3 regions of the Glaciimonas sp. OK215 genome follow, and region 2 is predicted to be linked to each of the others. Evidence: predicted binding sites of a transcription regulator. Region 2 holds the regulator's gene; each other region holds the start of a gene.
The links. The regulator LexA, encoded in region 2, represses DNA repair genes until DNA is damaged. The targets are predictions, from matches to a motif close to ACTGTATNNNNATACAGT.

Region 1 (5,963 bases), 1.8 Mb from region 2:
ATTGTGGATGGGTATGATTGTATCAAATCAAAAAGTATGTAAAGAGTTCTCAAAAGAGCATGCGTTAAGCATGCGATGCGAAAACACTTTGGATACGGCAAACGCTAAACTCATAGAAATACCTCTATAGCCGCTTTTTGTCTGTGAACGCAGGCAGAAGCTAACGTTATAGGGACAAGTGAATAAGTGCACATGGTGGATGCCTTGGCGATTACAGGCGATGAAGGACGTAGTAGCTTGCGATAAGCTGCGGGGAGCGAGCAAACACGCATTGATCCGCAGATTTCCGAATGGGGAAACCCACCCTTTTAGGGTATTGCATACTGAATACATAGGTATGCAAGGCGAACGTGGCGAACTGAAACATCTAAGTAGCTACAGGAAAAGAAATCAACCGAGATTCCCAAAGTAGTGGCGAGCGAAATGGGAACAGCCTGCAAGATTTAGCATCAGCGATAATGGAACACCCTGGAAATGGTGGCCATAGAGGGTGATAGCCCCTTACATGAAATCGGTGGTGTGGAACTAAGTTTGCGACAAGTAGGGCGGGACACGTGTAATCCTGTCTGAACATGGGGGGACCATCCTCCAAGGCTAAATACTCGTAATCGACCGATAGTGAACCAGTACCGTGAGGGAAAGGCGAAAAGAACCCCGGAAGGGGAGTGAAATAGATCCTGAAACCGTGTGCATACAAACAGTAGGAGCGGACTTGTTCCGTGACTGCGTACCTTTTGTATAATGGGTCAGCGACTTACATTCAGTGGCAAGCTTAACCGTATAGGGAAGGCGTAGAGAAATCGAGTCCGAATAGGGCGTTCAGTCGCTGGGTGTAGACCCGAAACCAAGTGATCTACTCATGGCCAGGATGAAGGTGCGGTAACACGCACTGGAGGTCCGAACCCACTAATGTTGAAAAATTAGGGGATGAGCTGTGGGTAGGGGTGAAAGGCTAAACAAACTTGGAAATAGCTGGTTCTCTCCGAAAACTATTTAGGTAGTGCCTCAAGTATCACCATCGGGGGTAGAGCACTGTTATGGCTAGGGGGTCATTGCGACTTACCAACCCATTGCAAACTCCGAATACCGATGAGTGCGAGCTTGGGAGACAGACGCCGGGTGCTAACGTCCGACGTCAAGAGGGAAACAACCCAGACCGCCAGCTAAGGTCCCAAAGATTGGCTAAGTGGCAAACGAAGTGGGAAGGCTAAAACAGTCAGGAGGTTGGCTTAGAAGCAGCCATCCTTTAAAGAAAGCGTAATAGCTCACTGATCGAGTCGTCCTGCGCGGAAGATGTAACGGGGCTAAGCCAGTCACCGAAGCTGCGGATATCAATTTATTGATATGGTAGGAGAGCGTTCTGTAAGCCTGCGAAGGTGTCTTGTAAAGGATGCTGGAGGTATCAGAAGTGCGAATGCTGACATGAGTAGCGATAATGGGGGTGAAAAGCCTCCACGCCGTAAGCCCAAGGTTTCCTGTTCAACGTTCATCGGAGCAGGGTGAGTCGGCCCCTAAGGCGAGGCAGAGATGCGTAGCTGATGGGAAGCAGGTTAATATTCCTGCACCGTCGTGTGATGCGATGGGGGGACGGATCGCGGAAGGTTGTCCGACTGTTGGAATAGTCGGTTTTTGGCTCAGAGAAGGCTGTTAGGCAAATCCGGCAGCGTAATTCAAGGGGTTGAGACGAGTGAACTTGTTCACGAAGCAATCGGAAGTGGTTCCAAGAAAAGCCTCTAAGCTTCAGTCACACGAGACCGTACCGCAAACCGACACAGGTGGGCGAGATGAGTATTCTAAGGCGCTTGAGAGAACTCGGGAGAAGGAACTCGGCAAATTTGTACCGTAACTTCGGGATAAGGTACGCCCCGGTAGCTTGACTGGCTTGCGCCATGAGGGTGAAAGGGCTGCAATAAAAAGGTGGCTGCGACTGTTTAATAAAAACACAGCACTATGCAAACACGAAAGTGGACGTATATGGTGTGACTCCTGCCCGGTGCTGGAAGATTAAATGATGGGGTGCAAGCTCTTGATTGAAGTCCCAGTAAACGGCGGCCGTAACTATAACGGTCCTAAGGTAGCGAAATTCCTTGTCGGGTAAGTTCCGACCTGCACGAATGGAGTAACGATGGCCACACTGTCTCCTCCCGAGACTCAGCGAAGTTGAAATGTTTGTGATGATGCAATCTACCCGCGGCTAGACGGAAAGACCCCATGAACCTTTACTGTAGCTTTGCATTGAATTTTGAACCAATCTGTGTAGGATAGGTGGGAGGCTTTGAAGCGTGAACGCTAGTTTGCGTGGAGCCAACCTTGAAATACCACCCTGGTTTGTTTGAGATTCTAACCTTGGTCCGTTATCCGGATCGGGGACAGTGCATGGTAGGCAGTTTGACTGGGGCGGTCTCCTCCCAAAGTGTAACGGAGGAGTTCGAAGGTACGCTAGGTACGGTCGGACATCGTGCTAATAGTGCAATGGCATAAGCGTGCTTAACTGCGAGACTGACAAGTCGAGCAGGTACGAAAGTAGGACATAGTGATCCGGTGGTTCTGTATGGAAGGGCCATCGCTCAACGGATAAAAGGTACTCTGGGGATAACAGGCTGATTCCTCCCAAGAGTTCATATCGACGGGGGAGTTTGGCACCTCGATGTCGGCTCATCACATCCTGGGGCTGTAGCCGGTCCCAAGGGTATGGCTGTTCGCCATTTAAAGTGGTACGTGAGCTGGGTTTAAAACGTCGTGAGACAGTTTGGTCCCTATCTGCCGTGGGCGTTGGAAATTTGAAGGGGGCTGCTCCTAGTACGAGAGGACCGGAGTGGACGAACCTCTGGTGTACCGGTTGTCACGCCAGTGGCATTGCCGGGTAGCTAAGTTCGGAAGAGATAACCGCTGAAAGCATCTAAGCGGGAAACTTGCCTTGAGATGATATTTCCCGGGAACTAGATTCCCCTAAAGGGTCGTTCGAGACCAGGACGTTGATAGGCTGGGTGTGGAAGCGTAGTAATACGTTAAGCTAACCAGTACTAATTGCCCGTGAGGCTTGTCCCTATAACCTTAGCAGGTTATATGGTGAGCTTATTTGTTTGCCAGAAATGTGCAATCATACCCAGTGCTGCAGGCACCTGATCAATCAGGTCTCTGCAGTACAAAAAAAACATACTTTACTTCTTCCGGATTGCGTTGCTTGTTGCCCTATTGGGAACAAACAACACTACAGTTTATGCCTGATGACCATAGCGAGTTGGTACCACCCCTTCCCATCCCGAACAGGACCGTGAAACGACTTTGCGCCGATGATAGTGCTGCAACCAGTGTGAAAGTAGGTCATCGTCAGGCTCTTATTAGAAAACCCTCCCCGAGCAATCGGGGAGGGTTTTTGCTTTGGGGCGGCGCTTCCTGCCTTGCCGCCGATGGCAGCGCGCGCTTCCCCCGCAACTGGACAGGGTTGCAAACCCCCGCCTTATGCCAAGACGCGGGTACCGCTCCGCCTAAGAACTACTACCAACTCTGGTGGAAGCGTCGAAAATCCCGCTCATTAGCGCTGACTTAGCTGATTTCGATAGCGGATTCGCTTCTTAACGATTAAAGGAGGACTGAGTTACCTAGCTGCCAGACAAGTAATTTTTATTGCGATTGGGAAATATCGACCTTTGTTATTGGGCATTTCTACAGCGCTTAAGCGCGAAACTGTACAACTACTGTGTTTTTAACCAGTTGTCCTGTATGATTTGCCTTACTTCTTACTAAGGTCATACTCCGATGATAGGTCGTCTCTCTGGAACGTTGCTTGAAAAAAATCCGCCGCAACTGTTGATTGATTGCAATGGCGTCGGCTATGAAGTCGGAGTGCCCATGAGTACCTTTTACAATCTTCCTGGAATTGGTGAAAAAATTGTATTGCTGACCCATTTGGCGATACGTGAGGACGCGCATGTGCTGTTCGGTTTCGGTACTGCCGAAGAGCGCACCGTGTTCAAGCAATTGATCAAGATCAGCGGCGTCGGCGCCCGTACCGCTCTTTCGATCCTGTCCGGTATGTCTGTACCTGATTTGGCTCAGGCAGTTACGCTGCAGGAAGCGGGGCGTTTGACGAAGGTCCCGGGTATCGGTAAAAAGACGGCCGAGCGCTTGTTGCTTGAGCTAAAAGGAAAACTGGGTGCCGATATCGGCGCGGCAGGCGGACGTGCGGTTAGCGATGCGACTGGGGATATCTTGAATGCGCTTATCGCATTGGGCTATTCGGACAAGGAAGCGTTGCTGGCGCTGAAGCAAATACCTGCCGATGCCACGGTGTCGGATGGCATCAAACTGGCCTTGAAGGCGCTATCCAAGTTATAGCGCTAAGACTCCTTAAACATTCTAATATGTTGTTGTCAGCCATATACAACTTATCCAGCCCGGCTACAATCCGACCATGAGCATTCAAACCGACGACTTTACCGAGCAGCGCATCATCGCAGCGACACCAGCCTCCGCAAATGAGGAGGCAATTGAGCGTGCGTTGCGGCCCAAGCATCTGGATGAATACGTCGGGCAGCAAAAGATCCGTGAGCAGCTGGAAATTTTTATTACTGCAGCCCGGCAACGCAAGGAAGCGCTGGATCACACGTTGTTGTTTGGCCCACCGGGACTTGGCAAAACGACTCTTGCTCACATTATCGCTCGCGAAATGGGTGTTAATTTACGTCAAACTTCGGGACCGGTACTGGAGCGTGCTGGCGACTTGGCGGCGTTGCTGACGAATCTGGAGGCCAACGACGTCCTGTTTATCGATGAAATTCATCGTCTTTCACCAGTTGTGGAAGAAATTTTGTATCCGGCGCTGGAAGATTATCAAATAGATATTATGATTGGCGAAGGTCCGGCCGCCCGTTCGGTCCGGCTCGACTTGCAGCCATTTACGCTGGTTGGGGCAACCACGCGCGCCGGGATGCTGACCAATCCGCTGCGCGATCGCTTCGGCATCGTGGCGCGGCTGGAGTTTTATACGCCGCAAGAACTGACCAAGATCGTCACCCGCAGCTCCGCGTTGTTAAACGCGCCGATAGTCGGTGACGGGGCTTTTGAAATTGCCAAGCGCAGCCGTGGCACGCCGCGCATCGCCAACCGGCTTTTACGTCGTGTGCGTGACTATGCCGAGGTCAAGGGAAATGGTGAAATCACCAAGGTAATGGCGGATGCGGCGCTCATCATGCTGGACGTCGATCCGGTCGGCTTTGACGTGATGGATCGCAAGTTGCTGGAAGCCGTATTGTTTAAATTCGGTGGTGGTCCGGTCGGTCTCGACAATCTGGCTGCAGCGATAGGCGAAGAGCGCGACACCATCGAGGATGTGCTGGAACCGTATCTGATACAGCAAGGATTTCTTCAACGCACACCGCGTGGCCGGATTGCCACCCCGGCGGCCTACGCTCACTTTGGCGTTAGCGCACCGCAGACCGGGCCCAACGGCGAATTGTGGGGGCAAAATCAATAACCGTGTCAACAGTGGAGTTTCGGCGCCGCAACCAGTGCAAATCCAGATATGGGTGGATGCTGACGCATGCCCCAATGTTGTTAAGGAAATCCTGTTTCGGGTCGCCGACCGACATCAAATTGCCGTCACGCTGGTTGCGAATAAATTACTGCGAACGCCCCCGTCACGTTTTATTAAGGCGATTCAGGTGCCGTCAGGATTTGATGTCGCCGACCAGGAAATCGTACGTTTGCTACGTGCGGGAGATTTGGTGATTACCGCGGACATCCCGTTGGCAGCAGAAGTCCTTGAAAAGGGTGGCGATGCGCTCAATCCACGCGGTGAGTTTTATACCAAAGACAATATTCAGCAGCATTTGACGATGCGTAATTTTATGGATGAGTTGCGTGGTTCCGGTGTCGAAACCGGTGGCCCGGCAGCATTTAGCCAGAGTGACCGGCACGCATTTGCGGCCCAGCTCGATCGCCATTTACAGAAATTTTGCATT
Region 2 (5,963 bases):
GTTTTCGTTTTCGTCGTGCAGATTGTCAGAAGCGCCGGACTCTTCGGCTAGAATCGCATGATCCGGATAAGCGTTCTTCAGCACGTCGATGATCGCTGCTTCGGCAGCCTGGTCAACTTCGGTGACAAAGTCGTTATGCGCTTTTTTTGTAATCTGGAGCAAGTCGAGATCGAAGGAGGCGCGCGAGATGACCGTGGCACCGCGACGGGCGGCCTTGATGGCCGTGTTGAGCATAGGATGCATAACTGGATTCGGTTCCGTTAAAATGGCGGCACTGCGCCGAAAGGAACAGAACCACCTATATGAATAATAATGAGCGATGCAGCGGGTGTCGGCTGAAACTCGAAATCAGCTTTTCCCTGAAAATTACCTGCGAATGTCGCTATTTTAAATGAACCTGACAAAAACCAACACGTCTCTTTTCAATCGCCTGCGCTTTGTACTGGTCGAAACCAGTAGCCCTGGCAACGTTGGCGCCGCCGCGCGCGCCATTAAAACCATGGGATTTTCCGAACTGGTACTGGTGAATCCTCGGTACCCTGACGTCCTGCAGCGCGACGAGGCCATCGCATTAGCCAGCGGCGCTCAGGACATTCTGGCGTCCGCCAGGATAGTCGAGAGTGTCGAGCAGGCCCTGGTCGGCTGCAATTTCGCAGCTGCACTGAGTGCGCGGTTGCGCGAGTTTTCGCCGCCAGTGATTGCGCCGCGGGCGCTGGCAACGCAACTTGCCAATGATGCCAGCCTCACGGGAGCGGTGTTATTTGGCAGCGAGCGCTATGGTTTGCCGAATGAAATTGTCGAAAAATGTAATGTATTGATCAATATTCCGGCCAATCCCGATTATTCGTCGTTGAATTTGTCGCAAGCGGTACAGGTGTTGGCTTACGAGTGCCGGATTGCTGCCAGCGAAGACCAGTCGTCGAGCCCGAGTGGTGAGATCGGATTTCATGGCGATGCCGCCAACCTGGTTGAGATCGAAGGCATGTTTGCGCATCTGGAGCGGGCGCTGATCGAAATCGATTTTCTTGATCCGGCCCATCCGAAAAAACTGATGCCGCGCTTAAAACGTTTGTTTTCCCGCGCCGGACTGGAGACCGAAGAGGTGAATATCCTGCGCGGTATCGCCAATCAGATTTTGACCAAGCGGCGACGCCTTGATCGCTGAATGCACGCTAAATAAATGCCCAAGGAAAATTGTGGTCCGAAAGGATGCGTTTAGGCCCAGTTGCGTAATAATCCTACCGCCAGGCCTTCAAGCGCAAAATCATCCTGATCCTCGCTGACGATGATCGGTTCAAAATCCGGATTCTCCGGCAGTAGTTGAATCGTCGAGCCGGTCTTCTGGTAACGCTTGACAGTCACGTCATCGCCGAGGCGTGCAACGACAATTTGCCCATTTCTGGCGCTGTCGGTCTTCTTTACCGCCAGCAAGTCGCCATCCAGAATGCCGGCATCCCGCATCGACATGCCGCGTACCTTGAGCAAGTAATCCGGCTTGGCGCTAAACAGTGCCGGATCAACGTTGTAGGTCGCCTGAATATGTTCTTGCGCGAGAATTGGCGAGCCAGCGGCAACCCGTCCAACCAGCGGCAGGCTGAGTTGCATCAAGGCCGGATGCGGTAGTGCCAATTGTCGTCCAGGACTGCGCTCGGCTCGAGCGCTCGGATCCAGCCGTTTATCGAGCAAGCGTATGCCACGTGAGGTGCCAGGTGAAATTTCAATCGCGCCTTTGCGCGCCAATGCCTGCAAATGTTCCTCGGCGGCATTGGCTGAGCGAAACCCCAGTTCGGTAGCGATTTCTGCCCGTGTGGGGGGGAAGCCGGTGTTTTCGATGGCATCCCTGATCAGATCGAGGATTTGTTGTTGACGTGCGGTTAATTTGATCATATTGGCGGCGGCTGATGTCGAGGTATTGGAGGGTGCAGACTGAGTGTGCATGCGCGCAATTCGGATGAGTCATTGATGCTGTGTATATAAACAGTCTGTATTTTTGTACAGTATTCGGGGGAATGCAAGCGAATTTGCCAAACTCGGAGCCGCTTTGCTTGCGCGCTTGAAAGCATTGAGTTTGCTAAGGTTTCACTGTATAGTTGCTGGTTTTCCTCTTCCCACACTCGTCTTGACGCCGGGGTGGGCTATTTTCAACAGTCCAAAAAGGAGCTTACATGCGTCATTATGAAATCGTATTTATCGTCCATCCGGATCAAAGCGAGCAAGTGCCTGCAATGATCGAACGCTACAAGGGTATCGTCACTACACGTGGTGGTATCGTTCATCGCGTTGAAGATTGGGGCCGCCGTCAACTGGCATATTTGATCCAGAAACTGGCAAAAGCGCATTACGTTTGCCTGAACATCGAGTGCGACAGCGAAACACTGGCCGAAATCGAAACTGGTTTTAAATTCAATGATGCAGTTTTGCGTCACCTGACAGTCAAGTTGAAAAAAGCTGAAACTGGTCCATCGCCAATGATGAAGGCAGTGCAAAAGGAAGATGCGGCCAAGAGCCATCGTACTGAAGCGCCAGCCGCACCAGCCGCAGCCGCCTAATTTTGCCGATTAACGTGGATTCATTGCGTCATCAAATTTCCAAGTAAACCGGAGTGAGCCAACTCAATAATGTGTTTCAACTGGTTGCCGAAATTGCCGAACGCGAAGTATTGCGTTACACACCGGCTGGCATCCCGATCGTTTCGGCAACATTGCTGAGTCGCTCGTCACCAATTGAAGCAGGTATTCAGCGTCAGGTTGAGTTCGAAATTGCCGCGCTTGCCATAGGTGAGATTTCGGGCAGATTCAATCAGACGGTTTTGGGCGGTCAATACTGGTTCACGGGATTTTTGGCCCGCAAGAGTCGCAACGGCAGAAGTCTGGTATTTCACATCACTGAATTTGCTGCAGCTGAAACTGCAGATTAATTATTTATACAGGAGCCACAAATGGCATTCGGTAAAAAGTTCGATAAAAGCAAACTGAAAAACAAGCGTCAACAACAAAACCCGCTGTTCAAGCGTAAAAAGTTTTGCCGCTTCACAGCAGCACATGTTGCTAGCGTTGATTACAAAGACGTCGATACGTTGAAAGATTTCGTTCAGGAAAACGGCAAGATCATGCCGGCACGCCTGACGGGTACCAAGGCAATTTACCAACGTCAGGTAGACACCGCGATCAAACGCGCACGTTTCCTGGCATTGCTGCCATACACCGATCTGCACAACGTTTAATTGACGACTTGAAATAGGAGAAAAACATGCAAATTATTCTGTTGGAAAAAGTCGTTAATGTCGGCAATCTGGGTGAAGTCGTTCGCGTAAAAGATGGTTTCGCACGTAACTTCCTGATCCCGCAACGTCTGGCACGCCGTGCTACAACTTCGGCAATCGCTGAATTTGAAGTCAAGCGCGCCGAGCTGGAAAACGCTGCTGCGGCGAAATTGGCTGTTGCCCAGGCGCAAGGCGAAAAACTGAACGGTTTGACCGTGAAGATTTCGCAAAAATCGGGCGTCGATGGCCGCTTGTTCGGTTCGGTTACCAATGCTGATATCGCTGAAGCGTTGACCAAGCAAGGTTTTGCCGTTGAAAAAGCGCAAGTGCGTTTGCCTGTCGGTCCGCTGAAGATTGTTGGCGACCACGCTGTTGCCGTGTCATTGCACACTGACGTCCTGGTTGACGTGACTGTTACAGTGATCGGCGAGCACGCTTAATTTCATTAAGTTTGTGGCCAGTATTTGTTGTAATGCTAAAAAGCCGGGTTCGCCCGGCTTTTTTATTGCCGTTTTTTGTGCGCGGCAGCAGAGTTAAACATGGCTAAGCAGGTATAATTCGCGCCATGAATGCACCTTCAGATCCTCAGTTAGATTCCCTCCGCGTACCACCCCATTCGATCGAAGCAGAACAGTCCGTTCTGGGTGGGTTGCTGCTCGATAATGCCGCCTGGGACAGGATCGCTGATTTTGTGCGGGCTGACGATTTTTATCGCTACGATCATCGGATTATTTTTCAGCATATCGTCAAGCTGATCAATAACTCAAGGCCGGCCGACGTCATCACGGTGTATGAGTCGCTGGGGGGTACCGGCAAGGCCGAAGAAGTCGGTGGCCTGACTTATCTCAATGCGCTGGCGCAAAACACTCCTTCCGCTGCCAATATTCGTCGTTATGCCGAGATCGTGCGTGACCGTGGCGTCCTGCGCAAACTGATTACTGTTGCCGATGAAATTTCGGGTCAGGCTTTCAGTCCGCAAGGCAAAGAAGTCAAGCAGATGCTGGATGAGGCAGAGTCGAAGATTTTTGCGATTGCCGAAGAGGGCTCGCGCGGTGCGCAGGGCTTCCAGGAAATTCAACCGTTGCTGACCCAGGTGGTCGAACGCATTGATGAGCTTTACAGTCGCGACAATCAAAGTGAAATCACCGGCGTGCCAACCGGCTTTACCGATCTCGATAAAATGACTTCGGGCTTGCAGCCCGGCGATCTGATTATCGTGGCCGGTCGGCCATCGATGGGTAAGACCGCATTTTCGATCAATATCGGCGAGACGGTGGCCATTGAAAGCGGACTGCCGGTCGCGGTGTTCTCGATGGAAATGGGGGGCACCCAGCTGGCGATGCGTATGCTGGGTTCCGTTGGACGCCTTGATCAGCATCGCTTGCGTACCGGCCGCCTGAACGACGAGGACTGGCCGCGCCTGACGCATGCGATTCAGAAGATGAATGACGCGCAGCTGTACATTGATGAAACGCCGGCGTTGAGCTCAATGGAACTGCGCGCACGTGCGCGCCGGCTTTCGCGACAGTGCGGCAAGTTGGGATTGATCATTATCGATTACTTGCAGCTGATGTCCGGAAATAGTGCGGGTGAAAATCGCGCCACTGAAATCTCTGAAATTTCCCGAAATTTAAAAGGTCTGGCCAAAGAACTGCAGTGCCCGGTGATTGCGTTGTCGCAGTTGAACCGCTCGCTGGAGCAGCGACCGAATAAGCGCCCGGTCATGTCCGACTTGCGTGAATCAGGTGCGATTGAGCAAGATGCCGACGTTATCCTGTTCATCTATCGTGACGAAGTCTACAACCCCGACTCGCAAGAAAAAGGTACTGCCGAAATCATCATTGGCAAGCAACGTAATGGCCCGATTGGTAGCGTACGCCTGACTTTCCTGGGGCAATACACCAAATTTGATAACTATGCCGGCGGCCTTGCAGCACCTTATGGCGGTGATTAATCGGGCGATGTTTAATTTCCGTTACATGCTGTATTTTTGTCAATCCTGGTCGGCGTCAAGCTAGTATTTCCTTATTGCCGAATAGCAGCAATCCAATCTGGAAATTTTCAGTTTGGACAGATGGTTTGAAATATATGTAACAATCCGGTCTGAAAAATTGAATCCAACTTGTCCGGATTTCATTAGTTCGACCTAAATTCCTTGTAGTGCCGCACAGATTTAACCCAGTTCAGCTTTAATCAAGAAGAAGAGAGAATAAACATGTTTGGACGATTGATGCCCACCGAGGGCAAATTCTTTGAGCTCTTTAATCAGCATGCAGAGTTGTGCGTCAAGGGCGCTAAAGAAATGGTGGCGTTGATGACCAATTTCGACGATCTGGAGATTCGGGTCCACGCGATTGAAAGCATCGAAAAGCAGGCCGACAAGGTGACCTACGCGGCGATCGACATGCTGCACAAGACTTTCATTACGCCGATTGACCGTGATGATATCCATAAGCTGATTACGCGCATGGACGATATTCTCGATTTGCTCGAGGATGCGGCGCAAACCATTTCCTTGTACGACATCAAGGCCATTACGCCGGAAGCCAAGCGTCTCGCCGAGTTATGTCTGTCTTGTGCCGAAAGAGTCAAGGCGGCAGTAGCGCTGTTGCACAACATGGATAACTCGACAAAAATTCTGGAAATCTGCGCCGAGATTGACCGTTTTGAATCGGATGCGGATCACGTGATGCGCGCTGCG
Region 3 (5,963 bases), 480 kb from region 2:
TTCCAGCAGGCGGTGATAATCCGCTGCGGTGCCGCCCGGTTCCGGGAATAGCGATGCGGTGGGCGGCAGCATCGGCGTGACCTGTGTGGCGCAAAGGCGCAGGGCGATGATGGGGGCGCTTAACTGAAAGCGGCTGAGCCGCTCCTTGAGCAGGCGCAGCAAATGATCTTCATGCCAGGCCGGCTCGGCCAGTGTGATGTCGAGTGTGCTGGGGGCGATCGCCTGACGCCCGCGTTCGTGTTCCAGTGCCAGCGTAAAACCGGAGACGGCCAGTTGTTGTGCGACTAGCCAGCCTATCATTTGCTGGAGCAGGCGGCGCGCGCCGAACAGGACCGCTTCGGCATGTTCGATGCGATCCGGCAATTCCAGATGTGCCGAAAATTCTTTCGGTGCCTGCACCCATTCAAACACTTCCGGTGCGATCCCATGGGCGCGATCCAGCGCTTCCAGTATCCGCCGGTCGCTGCGCCGTTGCAGTCCGGCCCTTGGCAGTTGACGGAGATCGCCGAGAGTGCGGCAGCCGATCGCATCCAGCCATTCCCGATAGGGGCGCGTCGCCGGCAATATCGCAAACGGCAATGCATCGATGTAGCGCGCCATGCTGTCGATACGGAGGCTGCGGCGTTGTTTGCGCAGCCGCGGATGAGGGCGATAGCGCGCCAGCAGCCAGGCCCCCTGTGCGGTCGGCGCCATGCCGATTTGTGCGCTGAAGCCGAGCGTGTCAAGGCTTGCGCGCACCCGGCGGCATAGCGCCAGCCGGCCACCGAAGGCGCTCAGGCTGGCGCTGACGTCGAGTAGCAGACTGGCTTCTTCGGCGTGTGCGACTTCAGGTGTGTATTGCAGCAATGTCAGTGCAATCGCGTCCAGCACACTTTGTTCCTGCGCCGGATCGCGCTCGCAGAGCGTGGCTTGCGGTGCGATTGCCAGCACACCGCCGCGCCGCATGCCGCGGCGGATGCCGCTGGCGGCAGCGCCAGGCGTCATCGTCAGCACTTGCTCGTGCTCCAGCACCGCCACCACGCCGGGCTCGGACCAGCGCGGGCGCAAGGTTTCCAGCGGCAGTAGCGGCAGATGGACGCCGATCCATAAAGGCATGATTCAAGCTCTCCTGATTAACCCGCCGCATGCGCCAATCCCGGCTCGGTGATGCTGGCTGTCCCGGCAGGGCGCGTGTGCGCCGCCAGGGATTGCACCATCATCGCTGCGGTTTCCGGGGTTGTCTTAAGCTGCGTATGGGCGGATGCAATCGTCGCGAAAGAAGCATCGGTCGCGTCATCTGTCCACGCCAGATACAGCGGTTGCTCGTGTTGCGGTCCGCGCCGTTTGAGCAGCTGCACTGCGATGCCGTTACTGGCCGGGCGCAGCAACAGCCGTAACGGTGCGGGCGATGATTCATGAGCGGCACTCAGCGGCCGGATCATCCACAGCATGGTGTCGCTGGCTTGTGCTGCCAGATGCAAACGGCGTAGCGCATCGGTGCGGATATGGGATTGCCAGAACAGCAGCGCAGCGCAACTTCCATTGCGTAAAATCTGTTCCGCCGACCATACTGCATCCGCACTGCCGGCGGCCTTGATCCAGAGCAGGCAGTCGGCGGCCAGGCCCCAGCCGCTCCAGGCTGCGATCTGCGGCAGATGCGGCGGCTGTAATAGCGCGATCCGCCGGCGCTGTCGGGTGAGGGCGGCCAATGCCGGCTGCAATAGGTGTATTTCGCCACTGCCCGCTTGCTGCAATAACAGTTCGATCAGCGCCGCATGCGGCCAGCCGCCGTTGGGCAATTCCCGATCCAGCAGCGGGTGGCCGGATGCGATGACGGCACTCCGGAAAGATGCCATTTGATTACCGCGCCACAACGCATGCGGCAGCGTCTCCGCCAGCGATTGCGCGGCGGACGATATGTTGCATGGCGGATTAATGCGTGCTGTGGCGGACATGGCTGAGTTGGCAAAATGAAATGGAAAGGCGTGACAGCATTTTACTGTATGAATATACAGTATATTTACTGGAATCCATTAGTCAATTTTGTTTTGAGAAGGGTGCAAGCCGGTTCGCCCGGGCAGGGCTAGCACTAAATGTCCAGCTCCGGATAGCGCCGGAAAATACCCTGCTGGTTAAAGGCCAGCCGTCTGGTGGAGGCAAGATACCTGGCGATACGCGGTTGCGATGCGACCAGTCGATGGAGTGCCAGCAAGCGCGGGTAGTCAGGCGCCAGCCGTTTCATGGTCTTTGGAAATGCGTAGCGCAAGCCCGCGATCACCTGAAACATCGACAGGTCGACATAGGATAGCGTATCGCCTAACAGATAGTCGTCGCTGTGCGGATTGCGCGCATGGATGGCCTCAAAATAGTCCAGGAATTTCGGCAGCCTGGCAGCGGTAAAGTCAGCGGCGCGGCGCAGCGCTTCCGGCTTTTGATCCTTGTAATACAGGCCGCTGGCGACCGGATGGTGGGTGTCATGGACTTCCGTCACCAGATCGGCGATGGTCAGTTGCAACTGGTGCGCCCACAATCGGCTCGCTTCATCCGGCGCCACCAATCCCAGCCGGGGTCCCAGAAACAGGAGGATATTCGCCGTTTGTCCAATCAGCAGATCGCCCGCCTGCAGGAATGGCGGTGCGAAGGATGGAGAAGCGGCTTTTTGACTTTCCATCAGGCGCAGCATGGCCGCTACCCCCATGCCGCTACGTTCCGAGCGGCGCGCGACATCCGTATAGGCCGCAGCAGCCTGTTCCAATGCCAGGCGTATAAACTCTCCGCGTCCCTGTATCGTCGGCCAGTAATATAGTTTGTAGCGCATGGTGTAACTATAGTTGCCGGCATGCCGGCTACAAGTTAACTTTAAGGAAAGTCGTTCTGTGCGCAGCCATGAATTTCCAACGAATGATCGTTGCAAGCGTAAGATAGGCGCAGATGACAAAGATATTCCAGATGAATCCGATATGGCGAATGATACGGCTGCTAGTCGTCTGTGTGGCGTGTGCAGGCGCAGGGCTGGCTATTGCCGCCGGGCCGGATACGGATTCCGCGGCATTGCTGCGTGTCAAGTACGCCGAACTGGATGGACAACTTAGCCACAACCAGTTCAAGCGGCCGTTATATCTCGATTCGGTTGAATCTCCCAGCCATTTGAAGGGCGATATCTACGCGCTGGTCGCCTATCCGTTTGCCACCGTGAATGCCGCGCTCAACAACCCGGCGCATTGGTGCGACGTGTTGTCGCTGCATCTGAATATAAAGTATTGTCATGCGTCGACAGAGCAGGCCGGCAATATCCTCATGGTCGGCATCGGGGCCAAATACGACAGGCCGCTTGCTGACGCTTACCAGGTCAGGTTTACCTATAGCGTCGCAGCGACGACGCCCGAATATTTCGGGGTCCGTCTTAACGCAAAGACGGGGCCGCTGAACACCAGCGACTATCACATCCAGCTGGAAGCAGTTTCTGTCCAGGGCGGCAAGACTTTCCTGCATCTCACCTATTCGTACGCCTATAGTTTTACAGGGCGTCTGGCCATGCAAGGCTATCTCGCCACAATCGGCCGCGACAAGGTGGGATTCACCAGCAGGGGCAAGCAGTCCGCCAGCCAGCCCGGCAGTCAGCCCGACTATATCGGTGGCGTGCGCGGCCTGATCGAGCGCAATACCATGCGCTATTACCTCGCGATCGACGCCTATCTCGCCGCATTTGCCGCGCCGCCTCCGGCACAGCTCGAAATACGCTTGCAGAACTGGTTTACTGCCACCGAGCTGTATCGCAGGCAGTTGCATGAAATGGATCGCGCCGCCTACCTCGACATGAAACGGAATGAGTATTCGCGCCAGCAGAAGGCGCAGTAACCTGTAGCTCAACCGGCCTTATTTTTGCTGCGCGGCTTTTCTCCGCAATATTTCATTTCTCATATCCGTGAATTGCGCAAGGGTTTCTCTTTTGACAAACGATGGGCCGATGACCGGCGGCAGCCAGACATTGGTCACGGATTCGTTGTGATAAGTAATGCGGGTGCCATCTCCTTCCGGGGTCAGTCGCGTCGTCCCGTCGGCCTGCTTAATGGTTCCGCTAATGACGTGTGAATGAATTTCCTTGTAGGGGCTGAGTTCCACTTCGCGCACCGAGTCAAATGCAAACGACAGCGGGCCATACGATGCCTTGCCCTTTTGCAACACTTGAATTGTATGGCCGGCGGTGTTGATTATTTTGCTGAGTTGAAGGTTGTGTAAAAATTCCTGCATGTGATCGTAGTCTGTCAATACATCCCAAGCTTCGTGCTGCGTTGCCGCCACCGTGAAGCTGACGTCAACCACCAGTATTTCCCCGCTTTTTTTAACTGCTATCGCAAAGTCTTGCGCCTGCCCCTGGTCGGCAAATGCGATCGGCTGGCCAAAAATGCACATGCCAACTATGAGTATTAACCTGTGAAGATATTTGATCATGATGAAAATCGCTCCGGTCGAACAGCCTTGATTCAAAAGCGTACCGCTCACAGTAACCTACTTTGAATATCGAAGCCGGGCAACACTGACCATCCCGCTCCGTTTGCGTTCATCATATAAAACGCGCCATCCGTTCAGTCAGTCGCAGCATCGCATCGGACCCACGCATCCGGTCTATCCACCAGGCTAACGCGGCGCCATCTTCACCGGTACGCCAGGCCAGATAAAACACTTCGGCTTGCCTTGGCTCCTCTACCTCTTTCGCAATCAGCAGGCCTGCCGCAAGCGCTGCCCGGGCGCAGGGTTCCGGCAGAAAACCGAAGCCGATGCCGGCCACCTGCAATGCATACTTGCTCTGCATGTCAGGCACCGTCAGCGTGTCTTGCCCAAATAGCAGTCCGACCGTACGCGCCGCCATTTTTCTGGCGGAATCCGCCACCGTGATGGCGCGATACGGATGCATGTCAGCCTTCCCGAGCGGGGTCGATACCTGTGCCAGCGGGTGCGTCGGCGCCACTGCAAAGACGAACGGGATGGTCCCTAACGGTTCTGCAATATAACCGCCGCCGGCCGGGCCCTCGCCGGGCGCGGCGATCAGTAAATCGACGCGGCGGTCGAGCAAGGCTTCCCAGGTTCCGGTCAGCGACTCGCGGGAAAACCGTAACCGTGTTCGGTCGGCTACCAGATAAAAAGCCGCAATGTCGTCGACCAGCGCCGCCGGTGAAAACACCGAATCCAGACCGACAGTCAGTTCGGTTTCCCAGCCGGAGGCAACCCGCCGCACCCGATGTTCAAGATCTTCGGCGGCCTTGAGCAGGTAACGCCCTTCCTTGAGCAGTTCTGCGCCGGCGCGGGTCAGCTTGACTTTGGGCCCCAGGCGTTCGAATACCTGGACTCCCAGATCCTGTTCGAGTTTGGCGACGGTGTATGAAATGGTCGAGGGAACGCGATGCAGCTCAATGCCCGCTGCCGAAAACGAACCGCGTCTATCAATGGCGTCGAGGATTTGCAACGCGTCCAGACTTAATCTAAGCATGCCGACTTTCGATAGTAAAAATAAGGAAGTTCTGATTAAGCTACTGCGCGGCCCAATCTCAGGACTGCGATGCTCATCGTACTAGCGTACGACTGCGCTTCTCCTCCTGACCTTGGACCAGGTCAGCTTTAGCTGAGGCCACGCTTACTCAGCGCTTCCAAAAGGAAATGCACAGCGCATTCTACTGCGCGGCTTACGCGCATTTGCCTCTTTTTCCGTAGTACCCGATATCCCTCAAGCCCTGAATAAATCCTGCACGCTGCCGTTAACCCCATTAAGCCGGCGGATTCAGCGCGGCGATGGTGATTTCTGGATAGGAATGGACACGCGATTTGTATCACGCGATTTGGAAAGAAAATGATGACTTGGTTCTATAACCTGAAGATTGCAAAGAAGCTGCTGCTTGCATTTTCCCTGATGCTGATGATGACAGTGTTGCTGGGGGCATTTTCGATTATCCAATTGGCGCGGGTGAATTACACCGCAATCGAAATGA

Region 1: a site for LexA is predicted at 3,698-3,715, ahead of ruvA (Holliday junction branch migration protein RuvA). Genes of this name have one in related genera too.
Region 3: a site for LexA is predicted at 1,978-1,995, ahead of imuA (translesion DNA synthesis-associated protein ImuA). Genes of this name have one in related genera too.

The regions. Positions count from the first base shown of each region.
Region 1 is NZ_CM173544.1:5,266,879-5,272,841, reverse strand. Features, by position in the region: rRNA gene AC3CHX_RS24230 (23S ribosomal RNA) at 173-3,048, shown strand; rRNA gene rrf (5S ribosomal RNA) at 3,224-3,336, shown strand; gene ruvA (Holliday junction branch migration protein RuvA) at 3,760-4,338, shown strand; gene ruvB (Holliday junction branch migration DNA helicase RuvB) at 4,415-5,476, shown strand; gene AC3CHX_RS24210 (YaiI/YqxD family protein) at 5,517-5,963, shown strand, end outside.
Region 2 is NZ_CM173544.1:3,470,340-3,476,302, reverse strand. Features, by position in the region: gene AC3CHX_RS15885 (inositol monophosphatase family protein) at 1-243, opposite strand, end outside; gene AC3CHX_RS15880 (RNA methyltransferase) at 392-1,165, shown strand; gene lexA (transcriptional repressor LexA) at 1,216-1,887, opposite strand; gene rpsF (30S ribosomal protein S6) at 2,166-2,549, shown strand; gene priB (primosomal replication protein N) at 2,603-2,917, shown strand; gene rpsR (30S ribosomal protein S18) at 2,939-3,223, shown strand; gene rplI (50S ribosomal protein L9) at 3,250-3,702, shown strand; gene AC3CHX_RS15850 (replicative DNA helicase) at 3,828-5,216, shown strand; gene AC3CHX_RS15845 (DUF47 domain-containing protein) at 5,478-5,963, shown strand, end outside.
Region 3 is NZ_CM173544.1:3,951,166-3,957,128, reverse strand. Features, by position in the region: gene AC3CHX_RS18250 (Y-family DNA polymerase) at 1-1,095, opposite strand, end outside; gene imuA (translesion DNA synthesis-associated protein ImuA) at 1,113-1,934, opposite strand; gene AC3CHX_RS18240 (glutathione S-transferase) at 2,069-2,797, opposite strand; gene AC3CHX_RS18235 (hypothetical protein) at 2,911-3,837, shown strand; gene AC3CHX_RS18230 (SRPBCC family protein) at 3,856-4,431, opposite strand; gene AC3CHX_RS18225 (LysR family transcriptional regulator) at 4,544-5,467, opposite strand; gene AC3CHX_RS18220 (methyl-accepting chemotaxis protein) at 5,828-5,963, shown strand, end outside.